Regions from separate parts of the Duganella dendranthematis genome, predicted to be linked through region 3. Evidence: predicted binding sites of a transcription regulator. Region 3 holds the regulator's gene; each other region holds the start of a gene.
What was found. The regulator sigma-54, encoded in region 3, starts transcription at its own class of promoters, with help from an activator protein. The targets are predictions, from matches to a motif close to TGGCANGNAANCTGCTTT.
Positions count from the first base shown of each region.

Region 1: the regulator sigma-54 is predicted to act here: its motif matches at 2,071-2,088, upstream of HH213_RS23260 (urease accessory protein UreD).
Region 2: the regulator sigma-54 is predicted to act here: its motif matches at 2,674-2,691, upstream of HH213_RS14195 (flavin monoamine oxidase family protein).

Region 1 is NZ_CP051684.1:5,058,895-5,064,338, reverse strand. Features, by position in the region: gene ureC (urease subunit alpha) at 1-511, opposite strand, end outside; gene HH213_RS23270 (urease subunit beta) at 521-844, opposite strand; gene HH213_RS23265 (urease subunit gamma) at 856-1,158, opposite strand; gene HH213_RS23260 (urease accessory protein UreD) at 1,182-2,039, opposite strand; gene HH213_RS23255 (Csu type fimbrial protein) at 2,391-2,918, shown strand; gene HH213_RS23250 (Csu type fimbrial protein) at 3,079-3,606, shown strand; gene HH213_RS23245 (NAD-dependent epimerase/dehydratase family protein) at 3,708-4,604, shown strand; gene HH213_RS23240 (DUF6624 domain-containing protein) at 4,609-5,412, opposite strand; gene HH213_RS23235 (DUF945 family protein) at 5,409-5,444, opposite strand, start outside.
Region 2 is NZ_CP051684.1:3,107,123-3,112,566, reverse strand. Features, by position in the region: gene HH213_RS14205 (RidA family protein) at 71-583, opposite strand; gene HH213_RS14200 (c-type cytochrome) at 595-1,008, opposite strand; gene HH213_RS14195 (flavin monoamine oxidase family protein) at 1,005-2,504, opposite strand; gene HH213_RS14190 (TnsB C-terminal domain-containing protein) at 2,840-4,663, opposite strand; gene HH213_RS14185 (DEAD/DEAH box helicase) at 5,009-5,444, opposite strand, start outside.
Region 3 is NZ_CP051684.1:2,977,225-2,982,668, reverse strand. Features, by position in the region: gene HH213_RS13630 (enoyl-CoA hydratase/isomerase family protein) at 1-683, opposite strand, end outside; gene HH213_RS13625 (alginate lyase family protein) at 694-1,611, opposite strand; gene hpf (ribosome hibernation-promoting factor, HPF/YfiA family) at 1,670-2,032, opposite strand; gene HH213_RS13615 (RNA polymerase factor sigma-54) at 2,110-3,582, opposite strand; gene lptB (LPS export ABC transporter ATP-binding protein) at 3,594-4,346, opposite strand; gene lptA (lipopolysaccharide transport periplasmic protein LptA) at 4,348-4,950, opposite strand; gene lptC (LPS export ABC transporter periplasmic protein LptC) at 4,965-5,444, opposite strand, start outside.

The DNA of each region.
Region 1 (5,444 bases), 2.1 Mb from region 3:
TGCAGGTAGTGGCCGAAGTGCCGGCCGACGGCCCGGTGCCGCCGCCGATCATGGTGGTCACGCCGCTCATCAGCGCTTCCTCGATCTGCTGCGGGCAGATGAAGTGGATGTGCGTATCGACGCCGCCGGCGGTGACGATCATGCCCTCGCCCGCAATAATCTCGGTGGCGCCGCCGATGGCCATGGTTACATCCGGCTGGATGTCCGGATTGCCGGCCTTGCCGATGGCGGCGATCATGCCATTCTTTAAACCGATATCCGCCTTGACGATGCCCCAATGGTCGATGATCACGGCGTTGGTGATCACCGTGTCCATCACGTCGGCGGCCACGCGCTGCGACTGGCCCATGCCGTCGCGGATCACTTTGCCGCCGCCGAATTTCACTTCCTCGCCGTAGGTGGCGTAGTCCTTTTCAATTTCGATAAACAGTTCGGTATCCGCCAGCCGGATGCGGTCCCCCGTGGTGGGACCGAACATTTCGGCATAGGCACGGCGCGAGATTGTAGCCATGAGAGCCTTTTAGCCTTTTGGTGGTGTGGTGAGCTTGCCCATTACTTTGCCGTTGAAGCCATAGACTTCCTGGTCGCCGTCCAGCGTCACCAGTTCCACGGTGCGCTGCTGGCCCGGCTCGAAACGCACGGCGGTGCCGGCGGCGATGTTCAGGCGTTTGCCATAAGCCTTCCAGCGCTCAAGCTTGAGCACCGAATTGACTTCAAAAAAATGAAAGTGCGAGCCGATTTGCACCGGGCGGTCGCCCTGGTTGGTGACCACGACAGAAATGGTTTCGCGCCCCACGTTGAGGGCGATCTCGCCCTCTTCAAGCTTGTATTCCCCTGGGATCATGATGAACTCCTTTATGGAATCGGATTGTGGACAGTCACAAGCTTGCTCCCGTCGGGGAACGTCGCTTCGACCTGGATGTCAGGGATCATTTCGGGAATACCCTCCATGACGTCGGCGCGCGTCAGAATGCGCGCGCCGTCGGACATCAATTGGGCGACAGTCTTGCCGTCGCGGGCACCTTCCATGATGGCGCAGGTAATCAGCGCCACCGCTTCCGGGTAATTCAACTTCAGGCCACGCGCAAGGCGGCGTTCCGCCACTATGCCCGCGGTAAAAATCAACAACTTATCTTTTTCGCGTGGAGTCAGGTCCATGTCGTTTTTCTCTTTCGGCTCTTTCAGGTTTGCCAGATGCGCGGCGTAACGGCTTCGCGCTCCAGCAGATGCGGACGCACGCGGCGCCATACATTCAGCATCAGGCGACGCGCGGTTTCGCTGTCGTCGCCCAGGTGACGTGCCACCAGCACGCCTTTCGTCTGTGTCACGCCGAAAACATGCTCGCCATCGGCGGCAATGTCAGCGCGGATTTCATTCAGTACAGCAGCCGGCAGCGGCTTGCCGGCGGCGGTCAGCGTCGCGCACACGGTGCGGCCGTTGAGCGCCAGCGGACTATCCAGGCGGCCGCCGACCATGTCGCCCTGCTCCCACCAGATCAAGCGCCCTTCCCGGCGGATGCTGCTGCGCTGGCGAATGCGGCCGCTATGAAATACCTCGCCCGAACCGCGCCGGCCCATGCACAGGATCTCGCAGCCGATGAAGGTGGCGCCGGCCGCCAGTTCCACATGCTGGTCCAGCACCACGTCGGCGGTGTCGAAGAAGATGGTTTCCTGCGGCAGCCACTCCAGCGCCGCGTCCTGGTTCACGTGCAGGTGCACCGACTGGCGCGACACCTTGCCGTTGGCCTGATACCACTTGGCCGCGCCGGGCGTACTGATAAAGGCATGCGCGCGGTCGCCGACGCCGATGTCGATTTCCAGCTGGTCGCCGCCCACCACGCCGCCCGGCGGATGGACGATGATGGCCTGGCACACCCTGGCGTCTTCCGGATACAGCGCCTTCTGCACACGCAGCGGGCCGTAGTGCAGCTTGTCCAGCAGCCGCGTGGTGCCGGCGTCATCCGCAAAACCAAGCGTCAGGCTGGCATGCCAGGCGCTGCTGCTGGCGGCAAGGTCACGCGGTGCGGTGCAATCGGGCATAAAACCACGCAGAAGAAATAATGTTCAGTCCTATGCAATCGGCGTGCCAGCTGAAAGCGGCCATCCGGCAGCTCGCCTGCACCGTTACGCTGCGCACCGCACCAATATGGTGCAATCAGTCAAACCGCTGCAAATAAAAGGATTCTCGCGTCCGGCAAAAAGTCGCTGTTGTAAAAAAGTGCCGTCGGGCAAATAAATTTTGCGTTTTCTACGCCGGCAAAAGCATTGCCTCACGTAACAAAAGCAGGTTTTTTACTGTTGAGGAATAATGGATTTCATTGAAGCGCGGAAATAAAAGTTGTCGAGATAGCGCGGAAACCAACATCATCACTTATTTAAAAGGAGAGCATCATGATCAGCAAATCCGTATCCCGCATCGGCCTGGTTGCCGCACTCAGCGCCACGCTGCTGCCACTCCTGAGCGGCGCCGCCGTCTACAGCAACGGTAGCAAAACCTCGGCCTTCGACGTCACCCTGAAGATCATCGCCGACTGCACCATCGCCGCCACCCCGCTGGACTTCGGCCAAAGCCAGGGTGTGCTCGCCAGCAACGTCAGCGTCAACACCTCGCTCGCCGTCACCTGCACCAACACCACGCCATACAACATCGGCCTGAACGCCGGTACGGTCGCCGGCTCCACCACCTCGGCGCGTCTGATGGCAGGCACCACCGCCGGCAATACCTCGACCACCGTCGCCTTCAATCTGTACCAGGCCGCCGGCACCACCAACTGGGGCAATGTGCAAGGCACCGACACCAAATCGAGCACCGGTACCGGCACCGTGCAAACCCACACCGTGTATGGCGTCGTTCCTGCACAAGCCACGCCGCAGCCAGATACCTACAAGTCGACGATCACCGCGACCGTCTACTTCTAAGCACTACCCTTCTTTCCGCCGCCAGCCCTATCAGCAGCTGACGACGCGACACAGTATCTCCCCAGCGCCCAAGCCCGCGCTAAGTTTTCCCCTAGTCTTTCCCCATACCGCCCCAGCGTAGCGGCAACGATCTATCTATAGCCCTCACTGGAGAATCACCATGGCACGCCACGTCCTCACCCGCATCGCCGCCGCCGCAACCGTCATCGCCATGCTTGCGCCCATGATCGGCGGCGCCGCCGTGTACAGCAATGGCAGCAGGACCAGCAACTTCGATGTGACGCTGACCATCATCGCCGACTGCACCATCGCCGCCGCACCGCTGGACTTCGGCCAGTCGCAAGGCGTGCTGGCCTCCACGGTATCGGCCAACAGCTCGCTGCAAGTCACCTGCACCAACACCACCCCCTACAATGTGGGCCTGAATGCCGGCACCGTATCCGGGTCCAGCACCTCCGCGCGCCTGATGGCCGGCACCACTGCCGGCAACACCTCCACCACCGTCGCCTTCAACCTGGCCATGACGGCCGGCGGCGGCAACTGGGGCAACACCCAGGGCACGGACACCAAATCGGGCACCGGCACCGGCTCGGTACAAACGCTGACCGTGTATGGCTCCGTGCCGGCACAGGCCACGCCGCAGCCGGACACCTACAAATCCACCGTCACCGCCACCGTGTATTTCTGATTCTTGAAACCGGCGCAAGGGAGCTTTGATCCCGGAACCCTTGGTCTGCAACCGTGTGATCCCCATACTGTCTGCTTCTTGTATTCATTCGGGAGCAGCACATGAAAGTATTCGTTACCGGCGCAGCCGGCTTTATCGGCGGTTCGATTGCCGCAGGCCTGGTCAAGGCAGGACATGAAGTAGTTGGCCTGGTGCGCAAGCCCGAACAACTGGACGAAGTGAAAAAAATCGGCGTCACTGGCGTGCTGGGCGCGCTGACTGACCGCGACCTGCTGATCGCGCAGGCGCAGGCGGCGGACGCCGTCATCAACGCCGCCAGCAGCGACAACCGCGCGGCGGTGGAAGCCTTTATCGACGCACTGGCCGGCAGCGGCAAGGTATTCCTGCACACCAGCGGCTCCAGCATCGTCGGCGATGCCTCGGGTGGCGAAGGCACCGACAACATCTATTACGAAGACAATCTGCCAGCGCCCACCGAGGACAAGGCCGCGCGCGTGGCCATCGACAACCTGGTGCTGGACGCGGCCAACCAGGGCGTGCGCTCGGCGGTGCTGTGCAATACGCTGATCTACGGCCACGGCGCGCTGCCGCGCGATTCGGTGCAGCTGCCACGCCTGCTCAAGCAGGCGCGCAAGAGCGGCGTGGTGCGCCATGTGGGACCGGGCCGCAATATCTGGTCGAATGTGCACATCGACGACGTGGTCGACCTGTACCTGCTGGCGTTGGAAAAAACCGCAGCCGGCGCCTTCTATTTTGTGGAAAGCGGCGAAGCCTCGTTCGGCGAGATGAGCGCGGCCATCGCCAAGGCGCTGGATCTGGGCCCGGCGCAGGACTGGCCGCTGGAACTGGCCAAGGAAGAATGGGGTTATGAAATGGCCTCGTACGGCCTGGGCTCCAACAGCCGCGTGCGCGGCGAGCGCGCCCGCAAGCAATTGGGCTGGCAGCCGCATCGCCCGCCAGTGCTGGACTGGATCGCGGGCGATATGCTGCGCGGCTAATGCCTTAGTGGACTGGCGTGTAGGTCAGTCCAAACATCTCGGCATATTCGGCCATCGGCGGCAGGCCGATCGCGCGCCGCCGTTCGTCGACGTGGGCTTCGTCTTCGATCGGCTCAAACTGCAACGGCGTGCCGCCCAGCTGCGAACCGTAGATCTGCGGCTTGCCATCGGCGATACGTATGCGGTCTTCCAGCAGCGCCAGGTTGTTGCCACGGGCATCGCCGCGTTGAACCGCATCGCGCAACAGCGGCAGGTATTTGCGCTGGGTGTCATGATCGGCATGCTGCACGACCAGGAAAGCGGTCTGCGACGCCGCACCAGCGAAACGCAATCCCGGCCAGCCGAAGGCGTCGATGATCTCTGCCAGACGTTTGGTGTTGGCGACGTCGATTGCAGTCTGCTGCTGCCATTCCTCCGGCGTCAGATCGCCCTGCACCGAGCGGCCGCGATATAACTGGTCGGTTGCCGCCATCGCCTCCAGATCCCGCACCGCCTTGGCACGTTCCGCGCTGATAGGCGCCTTGCTGAACACGACATCTTCGCCAAACAGGATGAACGATTGCCCGCCATCCGGAATCAGGCGCGCCTGCACATTCCCCGTCAAGTGACGGCTGGTCGCATCGCTATCGACATGATTGGCCTGGGCGCTCAATTCGGCTTTGGCGCCGATGGCAAAGATCATGCCGCCCACCGGTTTGCCGCCGGCGTAGAACGATACCGTGGTTTGTGTCAGGCCGTCCTCTGCCCGGCCGGACAGCGCCACGCCGGCCAGCGCGCCAATCAGCAGGATGCGTGGATACAGGGTCATTGTGCTGGTTGCGGTGCTGGTTGCGGTGCTGG
Region 2 (5,444 bases), 130 kb from region 3:
TAATTCCCCATTTTTGACTAAAAGCGAAAGTAAGACCCGAAAACACAACTGCCCGATTTGCTACAACTGTTTATTTTTTGGCGGCGACCACTTCGATCTCCACCAGCCAGCCCGGATTGCTCAGGCCCGCCACCTGCACCACGGCGCGCGCCGGCAGGTTGAGCTGAGGGGATGGCTGCGCACTGGCGCCGAAATATTGGGTATAGGCTTCCATGAAGCCCTTGGTGTCAGCCTTGCCGCCCTTGGCCGGATCGCCGACCAGGAACACCTGCATCTTCACCACGTCGGACATCTCCAGCCTCATGCCCTGCAGGATTTCCTTGATCTTCTTCAGCACCGACTCCGACTGCGCCTTGGTGTCGCCGAAGGATTCCAGCGAATCGGCCGGCGCATCCTTGTTGACCACCGCCGGTACCTGGCCGCTGATGAAATGGATGGTGGCGGTCGGCGGAATCGACACCGCCAGCGCAATCGGGAAGTCGGAATTGGGAATCTTGTGACGCACGATGTCGGCCTTCGGCGCGGCGGCGTGCGCGCTGCCGAAAGCGGCGCAGATCAACAGGGTGACGATGGTCTTTTTCATGAATGGCTCTTTCAGTGTTTATTGGACATGGCGGAATTGCCAAACGGGTCGACGCCCAGCGTGGTGCGCAGCGATGCGACCTGCTCTGCGTTCAGGCCATCGGCCTTGTTGCCCCAGCTGGAGCGCACGAAGGTCAGCACGGTGGCGATATCGCTGTCGCTCAATGAGTCGCTGAAGTCCGGCATGCCGCCGCGCCCTTTCAGCAGCACGGAAGCGACCTCGTTGCCCGGGCCTTGTGCGAACTTGCTGCCGGCCAGCGCCGGGAAGGCGCCGGGAATGCCTTTGCCGGTGGCCTGATGGCAGGCGGCGCAGTTTTTCAGGAACAGCGCCTTGCCGTCGGTCTCCTGCGCCCGCGACGGCGACGATGCAGCCGCCGCAATCGTCGCGATGATCGCCAGTGCAGCCTTGATCAAGGTATCTTTCATGCGCTGGCCCTTTCATGGATCTGGGCGATCTGCTGCCATGCCGATTCAATGGCGCCGGCCTGCCAGCCGGTCAGATAGCTCAGGTGCTCGCCGGCCAGCAGGATACGGCCCTCGCCCGCCACCAGCGTTGGATATGCGGCGGCGCGGGTCTTGTCGGTCCACTCGGCCCAGCCGCCCAGGTTGTACTGCACGCGGTGCCACGCCACCGAGAACGAGGTCTCGAAGTTCTCCGTGTATTGCGGGAAGATCTTCTGGCCCGCCGCCAGCGCAAACTCGGCGCGCTCCTTGAGCGACAGCGCACTGGTTTCGATCGCGGCAGTCTGGTACTGGTAATAACCCAGCAGCACGCCCTTCTTCTTCTGGAAGCCGTACGACGGCACCGAGATCTGGTTGATGCCTTTTACGTCGGTCATGATGTGACCACCGTAGATATGGTCGTCCTCTTCCCAGAAGCGGCGCTTCATCTGCAGGCCGATCTTGCCCACCGGCGCGTACGCCACGGTGGCGACGGCCTTCTTGAATTTGTCCGGAAAATCGGTATCGATCTGGCGCAGCACCGACAGCGGGATGGCGCACAGGCAGTAGTCAGCGCTGATGGAGCTGACCTTGTTGGTGCCGGTGTCCTTGTAGGTCACCGTCACACCCTTGTCGTTCTGACGAATGGTTTGTACTTCCGACTTGTAGCGGATGTTTTTGCCGACGCGTTTTTCAAACGCCTTGGCGATAGCGTCCATGCCGCCGACCGGCTGGAACATGGTGTTCTGCATCGGGAAATCCTGCACCGCGCTGTAGACGTTGCCCAGCTTCGACGCCAGCAGATCCTTGAAGCCCAGCGGATCGGACAGCGTGCCCGGACCAGGATTCAGGCCGGCGCCAGGATTGACTGCATAGCCACGGCCGCTGCGGCCCTTGTATTGCAGATCGTTGGCGGTCAGCGCGCCTTCGTGCTGCAGGTAGTCCAGCAGCAGGCGCTGGTCATCGGGGCTCAGTTCCTGGTCCAGCTGATGGTTCTTGACCGACTTGGCCAGCAGCTCCGACACGTGGCCGCGCATATCGGCCTTGACTTCCTTCAGGCGCACGCGTTTGCCGGCGAACGGGCCGGCGTTCTCGGAATAGACGTAAGCGTGGTCGTTTTCGTTGACCATCACTTCCAGCGGCACCTCGAACAGCTTGGTGTAATGCAGCGTCGACTGATGGTGCAGCGGAATGCGCCATGGTCCGTGATTGATGTAATGGCCGTCGTCAAACGCGCAAGTCTGTTTTTCGCCACCCAGTTCGGTCAGGCTGAAACCCTTGCGCGCCGTCTGGCAACGGCCGCCGGCGAAGGCGCGCGCCTCCAGGATCTGCACCTTGTAGCCCAGCTTCTCCAGTTCAAAGGCCGCCGTCATGCCGGCCAGGCCGGCGCCGAGGATCAGCACCTTCTTGCCCTTGCCGCTGCCGCTCAGGGCCGGCGGCGCGGAAGCGGTGGAGGCAATCCCCATGCCCCAGGCGTCCATGGTGGTCAACAGCAGTCCCGTGCCACCCACAACGGCGGCACGATACAGGAAATCCCTCCTCGTAAATGAGCTAAACGATTTAAATTGTTTTACCGTTTTACTGTCCATCTGCATCCTCACCGGTCTACTGAAAAAACCCTTGGGCGACTTGCTAACCCATAGTTCCTATCTAGCAAACGGCGTGCCACCAAGTAGTCAAAAAATAAACATCTTTCGGCTAACAGGTTTTATTGCAGATAACTGGATAAACGATATAAAACAATGTTCATACTTTATTCACGTGAAAAAAATGCACTGCACCTTTACGATGCAGTGCACGCTGGCTGTGGCACAGATCAGCCGACCAGGCTGACGTATCCCTGCGTAGTGCTACGTAGCGCAGCTGCGGGCATGGCGGTCTGCGTGCGCGGCAACAGTGCAATTTCCGCCGTCGACAGATGCTGGTGCGCGACGCTGGCATCGGTCAGGTGGCAGGCATGGAATTGCATCGGCGCAGCTGCGTCCAGCAAATAAACCATGTCCATATTGGCCGGATCGTAAGCCACCCGCACCTGCCACTCCCCGCGTTGACGCGCGCGCTCGAACCAGCGCTCGTTGACGGCGCGCGTGCAGGTGTACACGCTGTCATGCAGCGTGATGCCATCCGCCGTCACCGTAGCTTGCGCCACCGGCATCAGGCTGCAGCGGATCAGGTGCTCGGGATAGATCTTCAAGCCACCGCCGCGATGCTCCACGCCCCAGTCCCACAAGCGGCGCGGCGTTGCGCCGTCCGCGTGCGCCAGTTGCTGGCGGTTGTTGTAGTACAGGACGCAGTCGATGACGATGCGGGTGAACTGGTTCAGATCCAGCACGCCATCCAGCCGGCATGGTGCGCCGTGCAGATTCGGCGCCAGCAGACGGAAACGCTTTTCCAGCACGCCGCGCCAGTCATCCACGCCATGTTCGGCCGCCACGCAGCGCAGGTTGAAGTTGTTGAGCAGCGTGTCGCCGTTCCAGCCCAGCGTCAGCGCGGCGTTGGCAAACAGCGTTTCCGGTAGATGGCGACACGGCCACTGCTCGGCCTCGATGCGGCGGCCGTGCTGCTGGGCGTAGCGCTGCTTGTCGGCGCCGCAGTGGGCCAGCGCCAGCATGGCGTGCGGCCACTGCACCTCGCCCATGCCGATGTAGACGCCGCACACCATGCGGCTGAAGGCATCCGTCACCACATATATCAGCGGCCGGCCGATGACCTGCTGGCGGTCGGCGCGCGACACCAGCTGCACCTCGGCGCGCACCGCATCCAGATAGAAGCCGGCGCCGGGACGGCCCTGCAATGGCACCGCCAGCGGCGGCTGCATGGCCTGCTCCTGCGCGCCGGCCGCCATATCGGACGGCTGGCGGCGCGCCACTTCCGGCGGCCGGTCGTCGTCGTGATCGAGCCAGTAATTGAACTGGCCGAAGGTCGGTACTTCCTGCTGCATCGCCGCCGTGGCCTGCACCCGGCCCGAGTCGGTGTCGATGCGGCGTTCGATGAAGAAGTCGGCCAGCATCTGCTGGTAGGCGCCCAGCCGCGAGAACTTGGCATTGGCGGCCGCGTAGCGGGCCGTGGCGACGCGGAAGATGCGGCGGATGTCCTCGTCCGCATTCAGGCCCGGACCGGCGTCTGCGCCGTTTTTACGCGGCCTGCCGCGCTTGACGCCCGCCGACGACTGCCGCACCTTGCCGCGGCCGCCGGAATTGCCGTAATCCGGCAGCAGCGCATTGGGGGTCTGCCCGCGCTGCCAGTAACGGCGCAGGTAGCGGTAAATGGTGGGATGCGACACCTGGTGCTGGGCGGTGGCCTGGGCAATTAACTGACCGCGCTGGCGCGCTTCGTAGATGGCCGGCTCCTGCGCCACCAGCGCCTCGATGATCTCCCAGGCGCGGGCACGCAGTTGCAGGTGCTTGGGTGGCAGCAGCTCCTGGCTGACCACCATCAGGTAAGGGTCGGCCGGCAGCACGCTGACGTGGCCGGCCCGGAGGTCGGCGTGCAGCGCCGATAGCTGGATCATCTCCACGTCCGCCGAGTGCGCCGCCACGTCGAATACGTAGACGTGGCTTTGCTCGGGAGCGATCCACAAGATACGGACGGTGCGCGGCGACGGATGCGTATAGTGCAGCAGGTCGTTGCGCAGTAGCATTAGCGCTCCCGGAACGAAGAGCTGAACGGCCGGCTATCGACGTAAATCGAATGCAGCCCTCCGGCAGCCGAATTCCGCATTGCCTGCGGCTTGATCGCGTCTACAAAGGTAGTCCACAGCTTCCTGAATGAAGTCATTTGCCACGCTCCCACGCTTAACGTCTCCAGGTTGAAGGCGCTGATACTGCCGCCGCTTATCACGATTGTGCTATCACATATGCAATAAGCGGGCCAGCCGGGCTTGCTCTATGAGAGCGAGTCTGCGGACAATTCAGCAAGCTTGGTTTTGGTGCAATGCAGCACCAGCGTGGGGAATAAAAAAAGGGGCCTTGCGGCCCCGTGGTGATTAGTACTTCTTCTTCGGCTTGGCGCCGGGCGCCGGCTTCTTCGGCGGCGTGTGCTTGACCGATTCCGGCGGCATGCGGTCGATCTGGCTGATCTTCAGCTGTGCGCCGCCGACCCAGACCTTGCCCAGGCTGCGGAACATGTCTTCAGGCATGCCATCTGGCAACTCCAGCATGCTGTGGTCCTCAAAGATCTCGATACGGCCGATGTACTTGGCTTCCAGACCGGTCTCGTTGGCGATGGCGCCGACGATGTTGGCTGGCGTGATCTCGTTATTGCGGCCCACTTCCACGCGGAAAGCACTCATCGGCACCGTTTGCTTGCCTGGCTTTTCCTTTTTCTTCTTGGCTGGCGCGTCTTCCACCAGCTCGTCGGCCGTCACGCGGGCAGCTTTTTCCAGCGGCGAACCGGACGACACTGGCGCCGGCGCCGCCACT
Region 3 (5,444 bases):
TCGGCAGCCAGTGCACTGGCGCCGGCGTCATGCGCGGCGGCGTAGGTGGCGATGGCGTCGCGCAATTGGGCGCCTGGCGTGGCAGCCAGCAGCTTCTCCAGTTCGGCACGGTCCGCCAGCGGCGCGTAGTGGTCGGCCAGGCCGGCGTACAGCGCGTCGGCGGCGTTGATCGTTACACCCGTCACGCCCAGGTAGTACCCCAGCGCTCCCGGCGCACGCGACAGGAAATAGCTGCCGCCCACGTCCGGAAACAGGCCGATGTTCACTTCCGGCATCGCCATCTTGGTCTTGTCGGTGACGATGCGCACGCCGCCCTGCGCGATGCCCATGCCGCCGCCCATCACCACGCCGTCCATCAAGGCGATGTAGGGCTTGGGATAAAAATGGACTAAATGATTTAGCGAATATTCCTCGGTAAAGAAATCTTCCAGCAGCGCACTGCCGCCCTGCGGCGTTGCGCGGCCGACGTCATGGAAAAAGCGGATGTCGCCACCCGCGCAGAACGCTTTCTCGCTGCTGCTGCGCACCAGCACGGCGGCGACGCTGTCGTCATCGCGCCAGCAACGCAGCGCGCGCGTGATCGCGCGCACCATCTCCAGCGACAAAGAGTTGAGGGCCTTGGGCCGGTCCAGCACGATCAAGCCGGTGCCGTTGCTAACACTGGTGTGGATATATTCGCTCATGCGAACTATTCTACTTCAGATGCTCCAGCGGGTTGGGCACGTCCAGCGCGCCACCCAGACGCGGCTGCCACAGCGGCTTCCCGGCGGCGGGCGCGGCCTTGCCCTCGTGGCGGTTGTACACCAGCGTCACCTCGCGGCTGCCGACCGGTTCCTGCTCCACGCCGGTGATGCGCGCGATACCGGAAGGATCGGCCGATGCCGCCACGGTAAAGTTCACCACCTTGTCCAGCCGCGCATCGTGCAGGTCCAGAATCGAAGCCATCATCACCAGCGGCGTGACGGCAAACACGTGATAGTGCAAGGCCTTGCCAGCGCGCTCCATCTCGGCCGGCAGCGAACCGTCCGCCGCCACCTGCGACATCGCATGCGCAAACACCTTGCGGCCCCAGTCGAGGTAGCGGACATCGCCGGTGACGCCGCCTACCGCAGTCACCGCCAGACCTTCCCAATAGTAGTGATTGTTGCGGCCGCCCTTCTTGGTGTCCGAATGCGCCATGGTGGCGTTGGCCAGGGCCTTGAACCAGCTTTCGATGACGGCGCGCTGCACCGGCGTCGCCTGTGTCTGCACGCGTGCGTAATTCAGCGCCAAGCCGCCCAGCGTCCACTTGCGTACGTAGTAGGCCTGTTCGCTGGACAGCTTGCCCAGCATAGCCTTCTGCTCACCCCAGCTGGCCAGCCAGGACACCGCACAGGCCGCATCGCCGCCGGCATTGGCATCCTTGGCCACATGCGCCAGGAAATCTTCGATCGGCTTGGTGTTGGCGATATTTTTGGCGCGCAGGACCGGATCGATCACCGAGTGATGCGCATCCGAGTAATAGCTGTTGGCGTCGATGTCGATGCGGGCCGGCGGCGGTGTATCGCACGCGGCAGCGGCAACGTGACCGGCCAGCGCCAGCACGAAGAATGAAGTTAAACGTTTAACCATATGTCTCCAATAAAGGGCGCTCTGGGCGCCCTTTGTTTGTCATGCTGTGGTCGCTTAATCAGGCGGCGGCAGCGGTTTCGTAGCTGTCCGGATCGGGCATGTGCTTGATCGCATCGCGATCATGGCCCTGGACTTTGGCTTTGTATTTCATGACCTGCCGATCCAGCTTATCGATCAGCGTATCGATGGCGGCGTACAGGTCTTGCGACAGGCTCTCCACGTAGACGGTCTTGCCGGACATACGCAGGTTGATTTCAGCCTTCTGGCGTTTCTCTTTCTCTTTAAGGTTATCTACGGTCAGGATGACAGCAATATCAATCACTTGATCAAAGTGGCGGGTGACCCGCTCCAGCTTGTTCTGTACGTACTCGCGAATCGCTGCGGTCACTTCGAGATGATGTCCACTGATGGTGAGATTCATACACACTCCTAAAGATAATGTCGCTGCTTACGGTTAGTGCGCTGCCCTTTGCTGCCGGGCGCACAGGAACCAAGTAACTACAAAGACTTGCGGAGACTGACTGGCGGGATCTTGAGAGCTTCGCGATATTTGGCAACAGTGCGTCGCGCAATCACCATGCCCTGTTCTCCCAGCATGTCCGCAATCTTACTGTCGGATAAAGGATTTTTCGGGTCTTCAGCTCCTGTCAATTGCACGATCAAAGCGCGTATCGCCGTCGAACTTGCTTCCCCGCCAGCTTCGGTGGCGACATGGCTACCAAAGAAATATTTCAACTCAAACATGCCGTGCGGGGTCAGCATATATTTTTGAGTTGTTACGCGAGAAATTGTGCTCTCGTGTAAACCCAGTGTATCAGCAATTTCGCGAAGCACAAGGGGGCGCATGGCGACCGCGCCGTGCGAGAAAAAGTTCTTTTGTCTTTCTACTATCGCCTGTGCCACGCGCAGGATCGTGTCGAAACGCTGCCGCATATTCTTGATCAGCCACTTGGCCTCCTGCAGCTGCGCGCCCATCGCGCCTTCACCCTTGCCCTGCTTGAGCAGGTTGGCGTACATGGCGTTGACGCGCAGGCGCGGCATGACGTCGTTGTTCAGGCTGACCTGCCAGCCGTTGCGCGACTTCTTGACGATCACGTCCGGCACCACGTAGTCAGACACGTCCGATGCGAACGCCGCGCCCGGGTGCGGATTGCACTGGCGGATCACGGTCTGTGCTTCGCGCAGATCTTCGTCATCGCACAGCAGCGCTTTTTTCAGCTTGTTGAAATCGCGCTGCGCAAACCAGGTCAGATGGTTTTCCACGATGGCCAGCGCCATGCGCCGGGTCACCAACGGCACGCCGGGCAAGCGCTTGATTTGGATCGCCAGGCACTCGGCCGCATTGCGCGCGCCGACCCCCATCGGATCGAAGCTTTGCAGCAGCTTCAGCGCGGTCTGCAATTCCTCGATCTCGACTTCCAGTTCTTCCGGCAGGCGCGCGTGGATCTCTTCCAGCGCTTCTTCCAGGTAGCCGTTTTCGTCGAGCGCGTCGATGATCAGTTCGACCAGCGCGCGGTCGCGCATTTCCAGCACCGTCACGCGCATCTGTTCCATCAGATGGTCGCGCAGCGTGCAGTGATGCGCTTCCAGCTGCGGCCGCGCATCCTCGTCGTCGCTGTTCTTGCTGCGGCCGGCGTCTCCCCAGTCGATGTCGGCGTCGGGCGTGGTGCTTTCGGTGTCGGCGCCGGGCGCCTCGTAATTGTCGGCTTCGGCCGCCGGCGCCTCGCCTGGCGGGCCTTCGGCGGGCGCGTCACCGGCCGGCGCCTGTTGGTTGATGGCGCCATCGCCCAGCAGGCGCAGCGAGTGATCCAGCGGGTCGTCAAGACGCTCCAGCAGCGGGTTATCGGTCAGCAGCTGTTCTAGTTCCTGGTGCAGCTCCAGCGTCGACAATTGCAGCAGCCGGATCGACTGCTGCAACTGTGGCGTCAACGCGAGATGCTGCGACGTGCGCAGTTGCAAAGACTGTTTCATGAGGCTGGGATTTACATTCTGAAGTGTTCACCCAGGTAGACGCGACGCACCGATTCATTGGCGATGATGTCGTCCGGACGGCCTGATGCCAGCACCGAGCCCTGGTTGATGATATATGCGCGGTCGCAGATGCCCAGCGTCTCGCGCACATTGTGATCGGTAATGAGGACGCCGATATTGCGTTCCTTGAGGAAGCGCACGATGCGCTGGATCTCAATCACGGCAATCGGGTCGACCCCGGCGAAAGGTTCATCGAGCAGCACAAAGCGCGGGTTAGTCGCCAGCGCGCGGGCGATCTCCACCCGGCGGCGTTCGCCACCGGACAGCGACAGCGCCTGGTTCTCGCGCAACTTCTCGATTTGCAAATCGGCCAGCAGGGTATTCAGCCGTTCTTCAATTTCAGCCTTGGATAAAGACTTGCCGTCCACTTTTTGAATTTCGAGGACAGCGCGAATATTTTCTTCCACCGTCAGCTTGCGGAACACCGACGCTTCTTGCGGCAGGTACGACAAGCCCATCGCCGCGCGCCGGTGGATCGGCAGCGACGAGATATCGACGCCGCTGATGTCGATGCTGCCGGCGTCCGACGGCACCAGGCCGACGATCATGTAGAACGAGGTGGTCTTGCCGGCGCCGTTCGGGCCCAGCAGGCCGACCACTTCGCCGCACTCGACCTGCAACGACACGTCATGCACCACCTGGCGCTTGCCGTAGGTCTTTTGCAGGCCTTTGACGATCAGGGTGCTACCGCAGGATGATTCCATCTTATTTCCCCGCCGCAGGCTGCGTGGTGGGCGCGGGCGCCGCAGCCGGTACCGGCTGCTTGTTGGCCGGCTGGATCACCATGGTGCTCTGGCCGCCGCCCACTTTGCTGTCGCCGCTCGGCGTGTTCTTGACCGCGAAGAATTCCTTGCGGCTGTCGTAGGAAATGAATTCGCCGTCGACCTGACTGGCCACTTTCGGGCCTTCCAGCTTCTTGATCTCGGCCTTGGCGAACAGCTTGACCAGCTCGGTCTTGCCGTCATATTCGATGCGGTCGGCCTTGCCTTCGACCCACTGGTCGCCGGCGCCGTCCAGCTTCTGGCGGAAGATCGCCTGCACGCCCGGACCGCTGGTCAGCACCACGTACTGGTAGCCTTCCGGATCTTCGGTCACCACCGCCTTCGGCGATTTCATCAGCAGCGTGCCGCGGGTCAGCACCACGTTGCCGGTGAAGGTCTTGATCTGCTTGACGTCATCGGCGTCCAGCTGGTCGAAGGTGATCTGGGTCGGCTTGCTGGAGTCGGCTTTTTCCGCGTAGGTCGCGCCGGCGGCGGCCAGCAGCAGCGTGGCCGCCAGCATCAGTTTGCTCATCTTGAATGCGTTCATGTCTCTGGTTTCCTTCAATGTGCCGCGCGCGGCGGCATCGTAATCGTTCCGCGGCCGCCCAGCTTGATCTGGCGGGTCGCGTTGTTGGCCGTCATGCCGGTGCCGGTGGCGGTCGAGCGCCCGGAGAGCATGTCGACCGCGGCGTCGGTCTCCATCCGTTCTTCGTCCGGATACACCGTCAGCGTACTGGTCTTCAGGCGCAGTTCCTGCGCCAGCTGCGTGGCCGGCCTTACCACATCCACATTACCATTCAGCTTGACGCGTGTATTGCCCTGATCGACATTGGCGGTGTCGGCATGGATATTCATCGGCGGCTGCTCGCCGCCCAGGCTGTGCACATACGGCTTGTCGATCAGCGACGAATCGTCGGTCGGGTGGTGGGTCAGCTTGTCGCCGGAAATGATGTAGGCCGGCTGGCCCTTCTCGTTCATGCGCACCAGGCTGAAACGGTCGATGATGTAATCCGGTTCATCGCGGAACTTGTCGGCCTGCGC